DNA from 2 places in the Pseudoalteromonas sp. SR45-4 genome. Region 2 is predicted to be linked to the other one. Evidence: riboswitches for the same ligand, from Rfam matches in the RefSeq annotation. Region 2 holds a riboswitch; the other holds the start of a gene.
What was found. A riboswitch is a leader RNA that binds a small molecule or an ion and turns the genes downstream of it on or off. The one in region 2 is predicted to bind cobalamin.
Positions count from the first base shown of each region.

Region 1: another riboswitch for cobalamin. It lies ahead of H5058_RS09510 (TonB-dependent receptor domain-containing protein); the one in region 2 lies ahead of H5058_RS00545 (ABC transporter ATP-binding protein).

Region 1 covers NZ_JACJDO010000018.1:17,264-26,992, reverse strand. Annotated here, with positions in the region: gene thiI (tRNA uracil 4-sulfurtransferase ThiI) at 1-753, shown strand, start outside; gene H5058_RS09525 (ketopantoate reductase family protein) at 780-1,682, opposite strand; gene H5058_RS09520 (VanZ family protein) at 1,675-2,025, opposite strand; gene H5058_RS09515 (YajQ family cyclic di-GMP-binding protein) at 2,189-2,671, shown strand; cobalamin riboswitch at 2,922-3,087, shown strand; gene H5058_RS09510 (TonB-dependent receptor domain-containing protein) at 3,124-4,962, shown strand; gene msrA (peptide-methionine (S)-S-oxide reductase MsrA) at 5,033-5,569, opposite strand; gene H5058_RS09500 (efflux RND transporter permease subunit) at 5,657-8,755, opposite strand; gene H5058_RS09495 (efflux RND transporter periplasmic adaptor subunit) at 8,759-9,729, opposite strand, start outside.
Region 2 covers NZ_JACJDO010000001.1:105,529-115,257, forward strand. Annotated here, with positions in the region: gene ung (uracil-DNA glycosylase) at 1-517, opposite strand, end outside; gene H5058_RS00525 (cobalamin-binding protein) at 514-1,389, opposite strand; gene cobO (cob(I)yrinic acid a,c-diamide adenosyltransferase) at 1,389-1,988, opposite strand; gene H5058_RS00535 (cobyric acid synthase) at 1,972-3,462, opposite strand; gene H5058_RS00540 (iron ABC transporter permease) at 3,472-4,473, opposite strand; gene H5058_RS00545 (ABC transporter ATP-binding protein) at 4,475-5,287, opposite strand; cobalamin riboswitch at 5,366-5,507, opposite strand; gene H5058_RS00550 (porin) at 5,553-6,491, opposite strand; gene H5058_RS00555 (LysR family transcriptional regulator) at 6,654-7,517, opposite strand; gene H5058_RS00560 (DUF413 domain-containing protein) at 7,608-7,982, shown strand; gene rarD (EamA family transporter RarD) at 8,089-9,009, opposite strand; gene H5058_RS00570 (thioesterase family protein) at 9,062-9,517, opposite strand; gene recQ (DNA helicase RecQ) at 9,719-9,729, shown strand, end outside.

The DNA.
Region 1 (9,729 bases), on a different contig from region 2:
TCAACTCATAAAGTTAAATTTATTACCGTTGATTTTGAACCTGTAGTAGCAGAAATATTAGAGAATATTGAAAACAGCCAAATGGGTGTGGTGCTTAAACGCATGATGATGCGCGCAGGCAGTAAAGTGGCCGAAAAACTAAATATTCAAGCCTTGGTAACCGGTGAAAGTATTGGTCAGGTTTCTAGCCAAACATTAGCAAATTTAAGTGTTATTGACCGCGTAACCGAAACCCTTATTTTGCGCCCGTTAATTCAACACGATAAACAAGAAATTATTAATATTGCACGTCAAATTGGTACGGCCGAAATGGCCGAAACGATGCCAGAATACTGTGGTGTTATTTCTAAAAAGCCAACTGTTAAAGCTAAAATAGAAGTAATAAAAGCAGAAGAAGAGAAGTTCGACTTTGATATTCTTAATACCGTAATAGAAAACGCACGAGTAATGGATGTGCGCGATATTGATGTAGAAGCTAAGCAGGAACTAAAAGAAGCTGAGTCGGTTGCCGATTTACCAGCTGGTGCAGTGGTAATTGATATTCGCTCTCCAGAGGAAGAAGAAGCAGCACCACTGGAAATTGATTCTATAGAAGTGGTGCATTTGCCGTTTTTTCGCTTAGCAACTAAGTTTGGTGATTTACCAAAAGATCAAGACTATTACTTGTATTGCGATAGGGGTGTAATGAGCCAGTTACAAGCGCTTATTCTACACGAACAAGGCTTTACTACGGTAAAGGTATATCGCCCGTAAAAGTTAACGATATTAAATAGCGTGGTTTATACCGCGCTTTTTTTTGCTGCAATTTTAGCTAAAAGTTCATCGTTAAAAGGGGTTTTTATATTATAAAGCTTGCCTTGCTCGCTAATGTACCCACAAATTGCCATTATTTCAGTTGCTCTATTGTGAGCAACATCTTGTTGCATAGATGAGAAGTTCTCTGCGGTACGTGCCATCACATCATACGCACTGCTCAGTGCATTGATTAACGTTACATCAAGGTTTTTTGCCTTAGCAATATTACATGCTTCGGTTAGCAGGTTAATTATAATTGAGCAATATTGAGGCTCGCGCAACTGACCATTTTTAATGTTATGTAGCGCACTTAGCGGATTTATTGCTATGTTAACTAATAACTTATTAAAACGTAGCTGCTCAATATTCTCAGACGCATTTAAAAGGGGGATCGCGGTTAATTGATCCGCCATAATTTTGCTATTTTTAACACCTAAGTTGTTACATCCGCCAATTATACTTTGCCCATTACCAGTGTGCTGTACTATATATTGGTTTGATTTAAACCCTGCCATGCTCGTTGTTAAAAAATAAAGCGCTTGGTGCTCATTAAGCTCACATTTTAACTGCTCTACATTACCCATACCGTTATGCGAAAGCACAACAGAGCAATGCTGAGGCAAAAACTGTTTTACTTGTGCAAATGCGCTTTGCACTTGAAAGGCTTTTACCGTAAATAAAAACACATCAAATTTAGGTAAACTATTAAGCTCATTTAATGAAATAAAAGAGGCATTTATTTTTTGTGAAGCACTGTTGTCACTACTGTAAAAGCGAGTGTTACTCGTACTTTTTCGGGTTAACACGCTTACACTATGCTGCGCACTTAAAAAGTGGGCTAATAATAAGCCTATTGCGCCGTCGCCAATAATAAGAATTTTAGCCATGAGAGTTCTTTTTACGTGGGGTTAAAATTGCTTTGATTATAAAGTAGCTTGCTGCGCCGGCAAAATCTGCAATAAAATCTGCGATTGATGCTTGCCTATATGGAAGTGCGTCTTGCATTATTTCTATTGCAGCACCGTAACCGGCTAATAAAAGTATTTGTGCGTATAAAGGGAGTTTAAACGCTTTATCCATTATTATGGCAAGGATGAAAAATATCCCAAAGTGGGCTACTTTATCAACATGAGGAAACAGGTTGCCAACCCCTTTTATTTCTTTCGCAAATAAAAAGGTAAACACCACAATACTAATTAAAAAAATTGCTTGATAAATACGCCTTGTCACAACAAATCCTAAAATCGCTTAAAAAAGAAACCGTAGTATATCAAACTAATTTAGTATCGCACCTGAACAAGATGCATAAAAGTGTAAAGATTTATAGTTTTAGCGTTATAATCGCTTTAATAAATTAAGTATAAAATTAAGATAAAATAGTTAGGAGAAATCAATGCCTTCATTTGATATTGTATCTGAAGTAGAAATGAACGAAGCTAAAAACGCAGTTGATAATGCAAACCGTGAACTAGAAACTCGCTTTGACTTTAGAGGAGTTGATGCATCGATTGAGCTAAATGATAAAGTAATTAAGCTTAAAGCCGAAGCTGACTCTCAGGTTATACAATTATTTGATATTTTAGCGAGTAAAATTTCTAAGCGTGGTATGGATGTATCAAGCCTTGAATTGCAAGATATTAGCCGAGCGGGTAAAAATGTTTTTCGTAACGTTGGTTTAAAGCAAGGTATTGAAAAAGAGATGGCTAAAAAAATAGTTAAAGCCATTAAAGATTCAAAAGTTAAAGTACAAGCCGCCATTCAAGGTGAAGAAGTACGCGTAACGGGTAAAAAGCGAGATGATCTTCAAGAAGCTATGCAAGTAGTACGCAGCGCCGATTTAGGCCAGCCATTTCAGTTTAAAAACTTCCGCGATTAATAAAACAGATTACAGATATTATAGAGATTAGGAGACTAATTTTTAAAAAATTTGTGTTAAAAAAGCCAAGCTACAGCAATGAAGTTTGGCTTTTTTGCTATTAGTAGCTTGGTATGTAATCTAACTCTTTTACAGTGATTGTTGAGGGTTTATATCGTTAAAAATTAAACTTTGGCTATATAGACGTCTATTGACATTTATAAACAAAATACTCACAATAGCGACCTATTTTCAAGGTGCTTGCTTAATACCTTTGTATACGTTTCAAAGTATTGAAATTAACAGCAAGATAATCGGGAAGTTGGTGCGTTTTCAAGACGATAACAACCCCAACACTGCCCCCGCAACGGTAAAGTATTAGCAGCTATTATAGTGTTGACTGAGTCCGGAGACCGGCCTTGAAGCAATCTTACTTATTAACATCTTTGCGGTGGGCAAAGGTAGGGGACATCATGTTAAATAAAACCGCTCTAGGTGTGGCAATTTCGGCTGCACTTTCATTTTCAGTATCTGCAACAGTGCAACCAATCGAAAAAATTACCGTTACAGCTAATAAATTCGAACAACCTATTAGTAATGTGCTGGCCAGTGTTAGCGTAATTGACCGTGCTGATATTGAAAAAAGTAATGTGCGAGACTTACCTAGTTTGTTGGCTTCTCAAGCTGGTTTTCAAATTAACTCAAATGGTGGCTTTGGCCAAAATTCAGGTGTTTCGCTACGCGGTTCAGGTTCACGCCATACCCTTATTTTAATTGATGGTGTTAGAGTCGGCTCGGCTACTCTTGGCTATAAAGGTATTAGTAATATTGCCCTTAATACTATTGAGCGTATTGAAGTTGTTAAAGGTTCTCGCGCTGCTGTTTATGGCTCAGATGCCTTAGCTGGGGTGATTAATATTATTACTCGTAAAGCTGATAATATTCGCTTAGATGCTACTTTTGGCAGCAATGCTTATCAAAGCTACCAAATGGCGGGTGGAACAAATATAAATGATTTAAGTGCATCATTTAACGCTGGAATTGAAAAAACCGATGGTTTTGATGTACTGCAAAACCATGCACCAGATGAAGACGCTTATGAGAACAAAAATATTGGCTTCAATATCGCTTATAACGATGACTATTTAGGCAAGCTAACCGTACAAACTCAGTATAATGAAGGTTATGCTCGTTCTGATAATCAGAACAGTGCAGCAGACAGCAGTGATGAAAGTAATGATTTTGAAAACTACCAAGTATCATTAGGGTGGAATAAAAGCTACGAAAATCAAATACACCATATAGCATTCGCATTTTCTAGCGATAGCCAAGATAACACCAGTGAAGGTGTGGTTAGTATGTACGAAACTAAGCGAAATCAAATTGATTATACTGGGCAGTATATTGTCTCAGATGAGCTTAATATTAATGGTGGCTTGAACTGGTACAAAGATAAAATAGAAACCAACGCAGGTAATTATGATAAAGATAGCCGTGAGGTTTTTGCTGGCTTTTTAGGTGCGTATTACGATGATAATACGGTTTTAGCTAATATCGCAGTTCGCCAAGATCATGACCAACAATTTGGTGATAAAACCACGTATACAGCAGCGGTAGGTTATCATTTAAATAAGTTTGCTACGTTTAGAGCAAGTCAAAGCACGGGCTTTAAATCGCCTACCTTTAATGATATTTATTTTCCAGGTTCAGGTAACCCAGACCTAAAACCAGAAACGTCTGAGAATAAAGAATTAGGTTTGTTGTTAAGTTATCAAGATATTGCTTTAGAAGTGTCTATTTTCCGTAATGATTTTGACAATAAAATAGCGTGGGCACCAACACCTGCAGGCCCTTGGCAGCCAACAAATATAAACGAAGCGTGCCATGAAGGCATTGAGTTTAGTTTTTCGCAACAGCTAATGGGTTTTGAGCATGCATTTAACTTCACTTACTTATCTGCAGAAGATTTAGAAACGGGCCAAGAGTTAGCTTATGTATCAAAAAATACCTTTAACTGGTCTTTAAATAAAGGGTGGGGAGATTTTGATGCGGGTATCGATTTGCAGTATCGTGGCGATAGGAAAGGTAAATTAACTGATTTATCTTCATATACATTATGGAACCTAGTCGGTAACTATCAAGCAACTGAGCAGTTAAGCTTTTCTTTACGGGTCGAAAACCTGTTTGATAAGCAGTACGATGAAGTTGATGCCTATGGTATTGATTTAGATGGTGATTATATAAATGATGAATTTTATTACTATAACACCGCTGACCGACGCTTATTTATTGGTGCTGCATACCAGTTTTAATATGCGCTAGGTAGCTTAAACTTAAAAGCTCGCTAAATTAGCGAGCTTTTTTGTGCGTAACAAAATGGGTTTAATCAGCTAAAAACTCTTTAAATTCGGTTTCGAATTTATGCAATTTAGGGGCAATTAAAATACTGCAATAGCTTTGGTTTGGATTTACGTTGTAATAATCTTGATGGTAATGCTCTGCTGGATAATACGTGGTGGCAGGGCTAACCTCAGTCACTATTGGCTCGCTTACCTGGTTTTGTAATTGAGCGATCACCGCGTTAGTAAGTGTTAGCTGTGTTTGGTTGTGATAATACACAACACTGCGGTATTGTGTGCCTATATCGTTACCTTGGCGGTTGAGCTGGGTGGCATCGTGCAAAGTGAAAAACATTGCTAGTAATACTTCAAAACTAATAATAGTGTCGTCAAATTCAATTTGCACTACTTCTGCATGGCCGCTAGTGCCTGAGCATACTGATTTATAGGTAGGAGTGTCTGTGTTGCCACCAGTGTAACCCGAGCTTACATTTAATACGCCGTTCACTCGTCTAAATGCGGCGTCTATACACCAAAAACAGCCGCCACCAAAGGTAGCGACTTGCGTTGTTGAACTCATAAATACTCCAAAATAGCTGTAAGTTTAGATTATGCAGAGCATAAGTCTAAAGCGTCGTAACAACAAGGTTACGACGCTATTAGGAGGTTAGATCTCTTCGAATGGCTTTTTAGCGGCTTGTTTATCAAGTTTTTGCTGCAAAAACTCAGGTGACTGTGTATTGCGCGCAAGTGCATAGTAAGCAGCAGGTACTACAAACAGAGTCAGTAGGGTTGATACAACAACACCGGTAAACACTACAACACCAATCACCATACGGCTTTCAGCACCCGGGCCCGAGGCTAAAACCAGAGGTACCGCACTCATTACAGTGGTTAATGAGGTCATAATAATAGGGCGTAGGCGCTGCGTAGCAGCTTGTAAAATAGCTTCGCTAAACTCTACGCCTTTGTCGCGTAGTTGGTTAGTAAACTCAACAATTAATATGCCGTTTTTAGCACTTAACCCTATGAGCATCACAATACCTATTTGGCTGTAAATATTGAGCGTAAGTCCTGTGGCCCACAAGCCAAACATAGCACCCATTAAGCCAAGGGGTACGGTAAGCATTATTACAAATGGGTGCATAAAGCTTTCAAACTGTGCCGCTAGTACTAAAAAGGTAACCGTAAGTGCTAAAATAAACACGTAGGTCATGGCCGAAGCACCTTCATAAAACAACTGCGATTCGCCTTTGTAGTCAATCGCGCCATCTATGTCGTTTTCTTCCATGGCTACTTCGTTTAAAAAGTTAAGCGCTTGTTCAAGTGTATAACCGTCGGCTAAGTTGGCGCTTAAGGTAATTGCACGCATACGGTTGTAACGGTTTAAGCGCGATGCGGTAGCTTCTTCTTTTAAGCTAATTAAACTATCAAGCGGGACTAGCTCGCCACTGCGTGATTTAAGATAAATGTTTGAAATATCAGTAGGGTTGGTAAAATCTTCTTTTGTCCCTTTTAAAATCACATCGTATTCTTCACCGCGGTCAATAAAGGTCGTAACACGGCGCTGGCCAAGCATTGTTTCTAGTGTACGGCCTACATCAGATACCGAAACGCCTAAATCGGCAGCTTTGTTTTTATCTATGCTGACTAAAAACTGCGGGAATGTTTCTTTGTAATCATGATCGATTCTAACCAGTCCTGGATTTTTCTCAGCGCGCTCTATAATACGGTCGCGCCAATCGGCTAGTTGTGCGTAATCGTTACCTTGTAGTACAAACTCGATTGGGCGTGATGAACCACCGCCGCCAATGCCTCGGCGCATAATAGCAAAGGCTCGCACGTCGGTAACTTCCTGCAGTTTAGTGCTTATTTCGTCCATTATTTCCCAGGTAGAACGTTGGCGTTTGTCCCAATCGGCCATACCTACAATTGCTACACCGCCACTGCCGCCCCAGCCTGGTACGCGCACGAGTACGCGGCTTAGCTCACCAGATTCAGAGTAAGGCATTAAGCGATCTTCAATTTTACTCATGTTAGCGGCATTGTTCTCATAACTGGCGCCTTCAGGGCCACTCATCATAACAAAAAAGGTACCACGGTCTTCTTTAGGTGTTAGCTCAGAGGGTATTTGAGTAAATAATGAATAACTTACAAAGCCAGCTAATAATAAGCTGATCATTAAGCCCCATTTGCGGGTCATGTTAGAGGCAAGTGAGTTACGATAACTAAGCTCTACCTTAGCAAAAAAGCGGTTCATCGACTGGCTAAATTTACTTTCTTTTTCAGAGGCTTTTAATACTTTAGAACATAACGCAGGTGAAAGAGTAAGTGCTGTAATACTTGAGAAAAACACTGCGGCACTTACCGCCATAGCAAATTCAGTAAATAAAGCACCAATACGGCCATCCATAAATACTAAGGGTACAAATACCGAAATAAGCACTAAAGTGGTGGCAATAATTGCAAAGCCCACTTCGCGCGCGCCTCTATAAGCGGCCAATAAAGGAGGCTCGCCAAGCTCTATGCGGCGATGAATGTTTTCTAACATAACAATGGCATCATCAACCACTAAGCCGATTGCTAGTACCAGTGCAAGTAAAGTAAGTAAGTTAATGGAATAACCCATAGCGAGTAAAAACATAAAACTACCCACTAACGCCACCGGCACAGTAACTGCAGGGATTAAGGTGGCACGAATATTACCTAAAAATATAAAAATAATTAATACAACTAAGCCCATAGAAATAGCAAGGGTGCTGTATACCTCATTAATCGATTCTTTTATAAAAATAGATGAGTCGTAACTATCCTCTATAGTGGTTCCTTCGGGTAGGTTACGTTTTATTTTTTCAAGTTCGGCGCGGGCGTTATCAACCACAGTTAAGGTGTTGGCTTTAGCTTGCTTTACAATGCCTAAACCAATCATATTGCGGCCATTACCCCGAAATAAACTCTCGTCATCGGCGGCTTCTAGGTGTACATCAGCCACTTCACTTAAGCGTACTAGGTAACCATCATCACCGCGTTTTATTACTAGGTTTTGAAAGTCGCGCTGATCTTTATAACTGCGGGCTGTACGTACAGTAAAGTCACGGTCAACCGATTCAATTTCGCCAGCGGGTAACTCTACGTTTTCGGTGCGTAGTGTTTGTTCTATATCGCTCGCAGTAATACCGCGAGCAGCCATTGCTTGGCGGTTTAGCCAAATTTTCATGGCGTATTTTCGCTCACCACCAATGCGTACGTTAGACACACCATCAACTACGGCTAGGCGATCAACAATAAAACGCTGTGCGTAATCAGATAATTGCATTGAGTTCATGGTTTCGCTGTTTAGCACAAACCATACAATAGGGCTTTCATCGCTGTTAGACTTAGACACCTCAGGCGGGCGAACTTGTTCAGGTAGGCTATCTGCGGCGCGGGCAACACGTTCACGCACATCGTTAGATGCAGCATCTATATCGCGCTTAATATCAAACTCAATCGTAATATTTGAGCGGCCATTACGGCTCGATGAGTTAATACTTTTAATGCCTTCAATACCCGATATACGATTTTCGATGACTTGGGTTATTTTGGTTTCTATAATCTCTGCAGAAGCACCTGTATATTCGGTACTAATATTAACAATAGGTGTTTCAATATCAGGGTACTCACGCAGTGGCAGCATGCTAAAAGCAACGAGCCCAAAGGTGAGTAAAAGTAGGTTTATTACAATCGCAAAAACAGGGCGTTTAACGCTAATATCGGTAATTTTCACGGGTTATCCCTTCACGCTAACTTTACTGCCAGAGCGAATTTTTATTAGCCCTTCAGTTATAATTTGCTCCCCATCGGCTAAGCCTTCATCAACAGCAACCCAGCCGTTATTTCTGCCCGCAATATGCACTTCAACACGATTAGCAACACCGTCCAAAATTTGAAATACGTAATGTTTGTCTTGTAGCGGAATAATTGCTTTTTCTGGAACCATTAATGCTTGGTTACTACTTAGCTCTAACGCTGTTTTAAGTAGCATACCAGGGCGAAGCAAACCTGAATTATTTGCAAAGCTGGCGGTTACTTCTACGCTACGCGTTACCGAGTCAATACGCGAACTAATATGCGTTACTTTACCGATAAAGGTTTGATCTGGATAAGCATCATTTTGAGTGAGCACTTTCATGCCGGTAGCTAATTGCGCTAAATATTTTTCAGGTACTTTAAAGTCTACTTTAATGATACTTATGTCATCGAGGGTGGTAATAATTGAACTGTTATTTACATAGGCACCAATCGATATTTCACGCTTGCCCAACATGCCAGAAAATGGCGCGGTAATGGTCATTTCAGCTAGCTTGGTTTTAGCGCTTTCTAATTGTGCTTGGGTGGCATCAACTCGTGATAATTGCTCTTCAAGTAACGATTTTGCTGTTGACTGAGAACGTGAAAGTTCGGTAAGTCTATCGAGTTGGCGTTTTTCTTCGCGTAAATTAATATTGAGCTCTTTTACAGCAATTTGTTCTTGTTGGCTTTGCAGTTGTACTAGCTTTTGGCCTTTGCTAACTAGGTCGCCATCTTCAAAGAAAATATTAGTCACGTAATCACTTTGTGCGCTGGTAATATATACAGCTTGGTTAGCGCGAGCGCTACCAATAGCTTCAATCATTACTGCATTTTCTTGCGAGGTAACAGTGTGAGCAGACACTTGCGTGGCCATTTGTGAAAAATCTGCTTGTTCACCTTGGCTAGCGG
Region 2 (9,729 bases):
TTCCCTTACCTTTTTTTTGTGCATGAGCCCCCCACAAAATAAATATTACTCCTTCACAATGGGTGTTTATATGCGCAATAACCTTATCGGTAAATTGCTCCCACCCTAAGTGTTTATGCGAATGGGCTTGGCCTTGCTCTACCGTAAGTACTGTATTGAGTAAAAACACTCCCTGCTCTGCCCAGCTTTGCAAGTAACCATGGGTAGGAATAACAAAATCGTTTATATCGCTAGCCAGCTCTTTATAAATATTTTTAAGCGAAGGTGGTAGCTTTTTAACCTCAGGTAATACTGAAAAACACAAACCATGCGCTTGGCCTTCACCGTGGTAAGGATCTTGCCCTAAAATAACAACGCGTATATCACTAAGCGGTGTTGCAGTAAATGCGCTAAACACTTGATCTTTTGGAGGATAAACAGCAACACCTTCACTGCGGCGCTTAGCAACGTAGTCGAGTGTTTGCTGCATATATGCTTGCTGTAATTCTTGTTTTAAAAATGCAGTCCAATCGCTCATTGTATGCTCTTTATTTGTTGACGTGATACGTCTATTTTATCACACATATCGGCCAGCCCATCTAGCATACGCGCTGAAAAACGATGTAGTAAGTCGGCATTTACAGATAAAAACTGCTTATTTTTTACTGCGGGTATTTCTGGCCATTGCTGCCAATTAATAGTAGGTTGCGGTGTTGCTGATTTTTCATCCGGAATAATTATAATTTGCGGCTTAGCCACAATCACATTTTCTATGCTTATTTGTGGATAGTCGGTGCGGCTATTTGCAAATACATTGGTTACTTGGCAAGTGGCTATTAACTCACTTATTCCGGTATTTTTCGACACTGTCATCATCGGCTCAGACCAGAGTTGATAAAAGCCAGTGAGTTTACTTTTACCCTGTTGCTTGGCTTTAATGGCTGCAAGTTTAGCATTAAAAGCTTTTACCACTTGCTCGCTTTGTTTAATGTTACCGGTAAGTTTTCCTAGCATAAGCAACTCATCGGCAATACCTGTAATTGTCGTTGGATCAGTTAAATAAAGCTTAATACCTAAGCGCTCTATTTGTGCTAAATCATCGCTTTGATTACCACTTTTCCACGCAATCACTATATCGGGCTTAAGTACTAAAAGCTTTTCGATTGAAATACCATAGTAACCGCCAATACGAGTAATACTTTTTGCCGCTGCTGGGTAGTCGGCGTAATCAACTGTGCCAACAATATTATCTCCCGCGCCTATTGCATACAGGTTTTCTACTATGTGCGGAGCCAGTGCCACAATACGCAGCGCTTTAGCTGACTGTATTTTATCAATTTGTACCTTGTTGGCCTGCGCATGCTGGGATAAACAGAGTAACAATAGGCCAACAACAAGCTGTTTAAACATTAGTAATCAAAACCTTGCAGAGCTTTAACACCTGCATCAAATGCATGTTTTACATTACGCACTTCGCTTACTGTGTCAGCCAGTTCTATTAATTTACGATGGGCTGCGCGGCCGGTAATAATAACCGACTGCATTGGCGGTCTGTTGCCAATCGCCTCTAGCACTTCATCTACATCAATATACCCATAGGTTACCATGTAGGTAAGCTCATCGAGCAGCACTACATCTAGGCTTGCATCGCTAAGCAGTCGCTTTGATTCTTGCCAAGCAGCTTGCGCGGCTGCGGTATCGCTCTCTTTGTCTTGGGTATTCCATGTAAAGCCTGTGCCCATTACCACAAACTCCACACCCACACCCTGTAACAAGTTACGCTCTCCGCATTCCCAAGTGCCTTTTATGTACTGACACACAGCGGCTTTTTTTCCATGGCCAACACAACGTGCTACCACACCAAATCCTGAGGTCGACTTACCTTTGCCATTACCAGTTATAACTTGAAAAATACCTTTTTCTTGTTGCGCTGCAGCTATTCGTGCATCAACTTGATCTTTTAATTTTTGTTGGCGTTGCTGATGTTTATCTTTACTTTGTTCGCTCATGATTATGCCCTTCATAAATTTTAATAATGTGTGCAATATTTAAATGCGTTTCACACATGGCAGCTAAACGCTCTAGTTGCTGCTCACGGTGCTGGTTAATATTAACCGGATTAATAACTGTATCGGCTTTGAGCCACTTTAATATTTGCAATGTGGCACTCGCTTGATCAAATAAGCCATGTAAATAAGTACCCGCTATGGCGTTATCATCACTAATAAACCCATCGGCTGTAAAGCCATTTGGGTGTTCATTAAAGCTTAAAAATGGTTTATTAAGTGCTTCACCTTGGCTAATGCCTGCATGAATTTCGTAGCCACTACAAAGTGTTTGCTGGTTATTTAATTGCATAGTCGCGGTTACATTACTCAATATTTTTTGTGCTGTAAGTGTGCTGGTAAAATCACTTAACGCTAGCCCCGGCATATGCTGTAATGATGACTCAACACCTAGGGGATCATTAATACTATTGCCAAGCATTTGCATACCACCACAAATACCGAGCACTTTACCACCATAACGTAAATGGCGTTTTATTTGTGTATCCCAACCTTCATTTTTTAAAAAGGCTAAATCACTTAATACGTTTTTACTCCCCGGTAAAATGATCAAATCAACATCGGGGATCGCTTGTGTATGCGCTACATAATTAATATTTATATTGGGATGTAAGCGCAGTGCATCAAAGTCAGTATGGTTGCTAATGTGCGGCACAAGCAGCACGGCAATATTAACGCTGGCATTAGTTAGCGTATTATCAATAGCAATTGCATCCTCAGCATCTAATGCAAGGTCGTGTAAATACGGCAATACGCCTAACACCGGTTTACTTGTGTACTGTTCCAGCCAATCAAGTCCACTTTGTAATAAGCTTATATCGCCTCTAAAACGATTTATTACAAAGCCTTTTACCCGCGCTTGCTCCGACTCACTCAACAATGCCAAAGTACCCACTAAATGAGCAAACACACCGCCTTTATCTATATCGGCAATTATAATTACGGGGCAGTCAACGGCTTCGGCGTAGCCCATATTAGCAATGTCGTTGGCTCTGAGGTTTATTTCGGCTGGGCTGCCCGCCCCTTCCACCAGCAATAAATCAAAACGTTTTGCTAAACGGTTATGCGACGTGAGTACTGCATCCATAGCTACTTTTTTATAATCGTGATACGCCCCAGCTTCCATATTACTTATGGCTTTACCATGAATAATAACCTGCGCGCCAGTATCGCTATTTGGCTTAAGTAATATGGGATTAAAGTCAGTTTCAGGGGCTACCTTTGCCGCTATAGCTTGCAGTGCTTGAGCACGACCTATTTCACCACCATCATCTGTAACTGCACTATTTAATGCCATATTTTGTGGCTTAAATGGCGCTACATTTAGCCCTCTATTAGCAAATACTCTACACAGCGCCGCAACCAGTGTACTTTTACCCGCATCGGATGTGGTGCCTTGCACCATTAACGTTTTCATTTTATAGCCCTACACCTGGCGCTTACGAAAATACAATAAGCTTAAAAAGAACACGCTACCAATAGCTGCAGTAATAACCCCAACGGGTAACTCTTGATTAGTTAATAACGTGCGTGCTAGCACATCAACCCAAACCATAAAAGTACCGCCCACCAAACTCGTTACCAGTAAGCCTGATAAGCTACCTTGGGAGATAAAAAAGCGCACTATATGCGGCACCATTAATCCTACAAAGCCAATTCCGCCACACATAGCCACTAACACTGCCGTTATCAGCGAACTTAAAACTAGCATCAATATTCTAAAGCGATGTACCCGCACACCCAGTGTTATAGCACTTTCATCGCCGAGCAGCATGGCATTAAGTTGGCGCCTAAAACTAAGCATTGTAAATGTACACAATACAATAACCACAAAAGGTAACCACAGCGTTGCCCACTGCGCTCGTGCAAAACTGCCGAGCGTCCAAAATAAAATAGCCGCAACTGCCTGAGGATCGCTCCAGTAAAGTAATAAACTGGTAAATGCGCTAAATAAAAATGACAAGGCCACACCTGCCAGCAGCATAGATTCTACTTGCCCACTTTGCTGCCGCCCTGCAATCAATATAAGTAAACTCATAGCGACTAAACTGCCAGCCAATGCCGCTGCCGATAATGCAAAGCCCGCACTAATGCCCACAAACGCCATGAGTATAACTACCCCCAAAGACGCCCCAGACGATATCCCAAATAAATAAGGATCTGCTAACGGATTACGCGTCACGGTTTGCAAAATAAGCCCGGCAATGGCTAAACCACTGCCAGCTAAAAATGCCAGTAATGTGCGTGGCATTCTTAATTCAACAATAATTCGAGTGTTAAAGGAGCCCTCTGTTGAGGTGAAAATACTTTTAAATACATCAGTTAATGATGTGTCGGCAGCGCCATAACTCAGCGCCGTAAATAACGTAAATAATGCAGCTAGTACTGTGACTAAAAGTGCTATTGAATGATTGTTAAGCATGCGCATATTATTCATACCTATAAAAGTAAGTAATATGTGGAATAACACCACCTAGTTTAGACATTTGCGGGTGGTGGCTTACTTGTGCACATACACCAAATACATCATTGAGCATGTCCTCGCTGAGCACATCGATGGGAGAGCCTGTATTAACAATTTCGCCGTGATTTATAACCACCAGCTCATCGCACATAGCAGCGGCTAAATTTAAATCATGAAACGATGCAAACACAGTAACGCCAAGCGATTTAGCCAACTCCATTACCTGAATTTGATACTTCACATCTAAGTGGCTGGTTGGCTCATCCATAATTAATAGTTGCGGTTGCTGCACCATAGCCCGAGCAATTAATGCACGTTGTTTTTCTCCTCCCGAAAGCGACTCAAAACGTTGGCTTGCATGATCCTGCAAGCCAACTCGCGCTATAGCTTGGTTTATTTTTTGTGTGTCGGCTGTTGTGGTGGTGCTAAATAATGCTTTATGCGGGGTTAACCCAAGTGCAACCACATCTAATAAAGTTAAATTAAATTGTGATGGGGTTTCTTGTAAAACAACCGCAACCTGCTTTGCGTATTCATGGCTTTTTAACTGCCAAATATCAGTATTATTAAATTTAATTTGCCCTGCAGTGGGCTGATTAAAGCGATACAAACACCGCAGTAAACTAGATTTACCTGCGCCATTGGGGCCAATTAAGCCAACGAACTTACCTTGCTTTATTTGCAAATTAACATTGTTGAGGATAGTTTTACTGCCAATATTCCACGACACGTGATTAACATTTAACAATGGTGTATTTAATGGCGTTTGAGTTTGCAATAGTTAGCCCTAGGCAGGAATGCGCTCACTAACAATGCAACTAACTATGGCTAGTACATAACTTGAAGATGAGTAAACCCGCTCGTTAAAATAGTTTATTTGTATCTGACTTAAAGCGTTATGCTAATTACAGTTGCGGGAACAGTTGAGGAGTTGCACCTCATTCCAAATGAATACTCTATTATGGGCGGCTAAGTAAATAATTTAAAGCAAAAAAAACCGCACTTAACAAAGTACGGCTTAAAAAGGCAGTGCTAAGCACTGCTTAAAATTTATATTCTATACCTACACCTAAGTAGTCTTGGTCAACGTTGTTGTCCATATCGAAATTAGAATAAAAACCAAATAATTTAGTGTTTTTATTTAACTGATGATCAACACCTGCCGAAATAGCCGTTTTGTCATCACTGCCTTTAAAATCCATTGCCTGGTACTGCAATTTAAAGGTATTGCTAGCCATAGTGTAAGCCGCACTTAATAAATAACCGTCGGCCTCACTACTGCCATCAACTTTTTCTTGCGTTTGATACATAGCGCCTAATTTAAAATCGGCTACTTTACCTTGTACTGATGCGCGCACTACATCGTAGCCGTTCACTTCGCTATCGGCAGCAATAGCGGCATATATTGCGCTCTTTTTAAGGGCTGCGTCACCATAAGTTACTGCCATTGAATAGCCATTTTTAGCACCTGCTGCATCGCTATCCTCTGCAACAAACGTAGCCAAAAGCTTAAAACCTTGGTAAGAATTAGAGGCATAAGAAACACTACTGCCCATTCTATTTTCACCTTTAAAGGCATTTTTAATGTCGCCTTCAAGGTCGCTAAATAAATCAACTTTACCTTGTGACTGCTTAAGCGCGGTATCGTTACGGCCAATAACAACTTGGCCAAACGCGCCTTTTAAACCTATATACTGATTACGAGCAGAGATATTGTCGTCATTATCACCTTTTGAGTCGGCGTCAGAAACATCAACTTGAAATTCAAACTTATAAACAGCTTCTAAGCCATCAGATATTTTTTCAGACCCTTTTAAGCCCAAACGTGATGAGTTACTTTTAATTTCGGTAAAAGACCCCTCACCATCATCCGACGACTGTAGTGTTACGTTCGCTTTACCGTAAAAATCCACTTCAGCAAGCGCATTAAAAGACAAACCACCTAATAAAGCTATACATAAGCTCGACTTTACAAATTTCATGTTATTTCCTCGATAATCACAACAGACTCGTTTTTAATGCAACAGGAGTTTGGCACTGTTAAATGACAAAAATATTACAGCCGTCATATTTTTACACTTTTAAATTCATAAAAATACATAATAGTTGCAATCAAACGTACATATACAGCAAATCCATTGGCCTTACTCTACGGGTAACTTAGGGGTCATTTGGGTTAATAAATTTACTAATGTTTCTATTAACTCTTTTTGCTCATTGTCTCTGTGATAGGCAACAAATATATCGCGCGAGGTGGTTTCTACGTCTTTCACATGAAATAACTCGCCTTTTTCTAAATGCGCTGCAACAAGTACTTGAGGAATAAATGCACTCCCTCCGCATTGCAATATTAAATCAAGTGCTATACGCCCAGTACTTGTTCTAAAGTAGGGTGGGGTTTTGCCAGTAAACTGGCGAGCATGCCACAGTGAGAATGTCGTGCCCCAGTCAACATATACGTACTGGTTATCAAAAAAGTTATCGTAACTGGCAGTATCAAACGCGCTTACCGGTATAATGGGTAGTTCACAAATTCGCTCAACCACCAGCTCATCAACTTTTGGTGGATCAAATAAAATAGCTAAATCTAAGGTGCGCTCTAATAACAGGCGGGTACTTTCTTGTTGTGCTTTTACCTCAGCCACCAAAGACACACCGGGCATTGCCGATACAATATTAGTAATACCAAACTGTAAAAATGCATCCCAAATGTTTGGTGTACCCGCTAGGCAAATTTGTTTATGCATATTATCGGCAAGTGCCACATCTACTTTTGCTCTTTGCATGCCGGTAATGATCATTTGTGCATGGGGTAATAAACGCTCACCTGGCGCTGTTAGTTGAATATTATTGCGCTGGCGAATAAACAAATTAACACCAAGCCCTTGCTCTAATTGACGAATTCTAAAGCTTACTGCAGACTGCGTGATATAAAGGTTTTCAGCCGCTTTGCCAAAGTGACGAGTGCGTACTACCTCAACAAATGTTTTTAATAAATCGATATCCAATTTTTTATCCTCACGATAAAAATAACTTGTTTAAAATATTTGCAAACTTGCCGCATACTCCAGCAATTACCAAGGTATGAGGGTACAACAATGAGCAATGATATTTCACTACTTCGCCAAGCATTTGTTAGTCAACGTCAGTTTTTTGATGATCAAAATTTCCCACGCGGATTTGGTCGCAGCGGAAACTTTACCTTATTAGAAGCCAGTATATTAGAGCAACACGGTGTTGTTTTAAAAGGCTTACATAATAAAGCCCTAGAGCCACAAAATGAACATCAGCAACAATTTGTCGCTGTTATTAGTGGTGCTTTAGAGCCAACCAATGCAATTGAGCGCGCTTGGGTTAAATACTTAAAGTTAACAACCAGCAAAGCAAAGTTCCATACATTATTTGGCCGCTCAAAAATAGCGACCCCAGCACCAATAAGCCAAGACTATTACGCCGAGTCAGACAGTATGTAATTGCTTTAACTATTTAATTTTTACATTTTAAATAGTTAAACATACACCAAGCCTAGCGCGAGTACAAAATACATCGCGCTACGTGCTTACTTAAGTTAACTAACTTTTAAACCACGCCTGAGGCCACAATAGCGGCTTTTTTACGTTTACGAGATTGCCTAAAAGAGTCCCAACTAAAAATAGCCAATGCACTCCAAATACAAACAAATGTAACTACTCGCTCGGCATCAAACACTTCACCGTAAAGCATCACAGCTAATATAAACATCAAACTTGGCCCTATGTACTGAAAAAAGCCTAAAGTGGTGTATTGCAAACGCTTAGCAGCGCCGGTAAAGCACAGTAGTGGTAAGGTGGTAATGATCCCGGCACTAATGAGTAACACATTGGTATGCCAGTCATTAGCAGGCAAGCTTGACGTTGCTGTAGGCACCATTAAATACCAATAAATAAGCGCTACGGGCAAGAGTATAAATGCTTCTATTGAAATACCGGACAATGCTTCCACTGGCAGTTTCTTACGCAGTAAACCATATATTGCAAATGATATAGCTAACGAAAAAGCAACCACAGGAAATGAACCAAAACTTATTAATTGCAGCAGTACACCGGTAAATGCTAAAGCAACAGCAACCATTTGAAACTTACGTAAACGTTCGCCTAAAAATAACACTCCCAGTAATACATTTAGTAACGGATTAATGTAATAACCTAAACTGGCATCAAGCATATGATTATTATTAACTGCCCATATAAACAAGCCCCAGTTAAACCCCAGTATCGACGAGGTCAAAACCAGCATTAACAATAATTTAGGCTGTACTATAATGCGTTTAATTCTATCCCACTGGCCTAAAATACTTACAATAATAATTAAAAACATCACCGACCACACAACACGATGCGTTAAAATTTCAAATGCAGTAACATGCTGGAGTTGCTTAAAGTATATAGGTGCTAAACCCCATATAGTAAAAGCGATGCAAGCCAAAATGGCGCCCTTGCGCTTCTCGGTATCAATCGGCATAAATAAACACTTAGTTATTCAAAAGGTCGCCAGTTTACTCCGCAAACTTTTATTAGCCAACTAAATACGTACCCGTACCAAATGCTATTTGTACTGCTTGCTCATTATGCAATTCCATCCTACAAACACATACTTTATTGCCCGAGCGAATTAAAGTGGCACTGGCTATAAATTTCTCGCCTTTGCCTGGCCGTAGGTAATCGGTGCGCATATCTATAGTGCCCAAGGTGGCTAGTTTTTGCTGCACAGATAAAATATCAACATCGTTTAGCTTATCTATTACACTTGCTGCAGCTAACATACCACCTACGTTATCGAGCACTGCCGAAATAACACCGCCATGGAGTATTTTTTGTGCCGGATTACCTATGAGTATATCCTGCCAAGGAAACGATATTTTTGCTTGTTCTGGGCTAAGTGATTCTACCGATATTTTTAAAAACTGATTAAACGGCATATTATTTACAAACAGCGAGCCTACGTGCTCTATTAACATTTCTTTATTCATTATTATTCTCTATGTTATATCTGGTAAGAGGAGTAAAGCATAACTAGGATAAAGCTAGCAACACAGTTAAATTTATTAGCCGCTTAAAGTCAGCTAATATCCCCCCCCTGAGCGAGTAAATTCACACGTTATAAATTTATTCAAAAAACATTCAACACTCGCTAAAGACATCCTGTACAAAAAACACTAAAATACCCCGCAATGAATACATT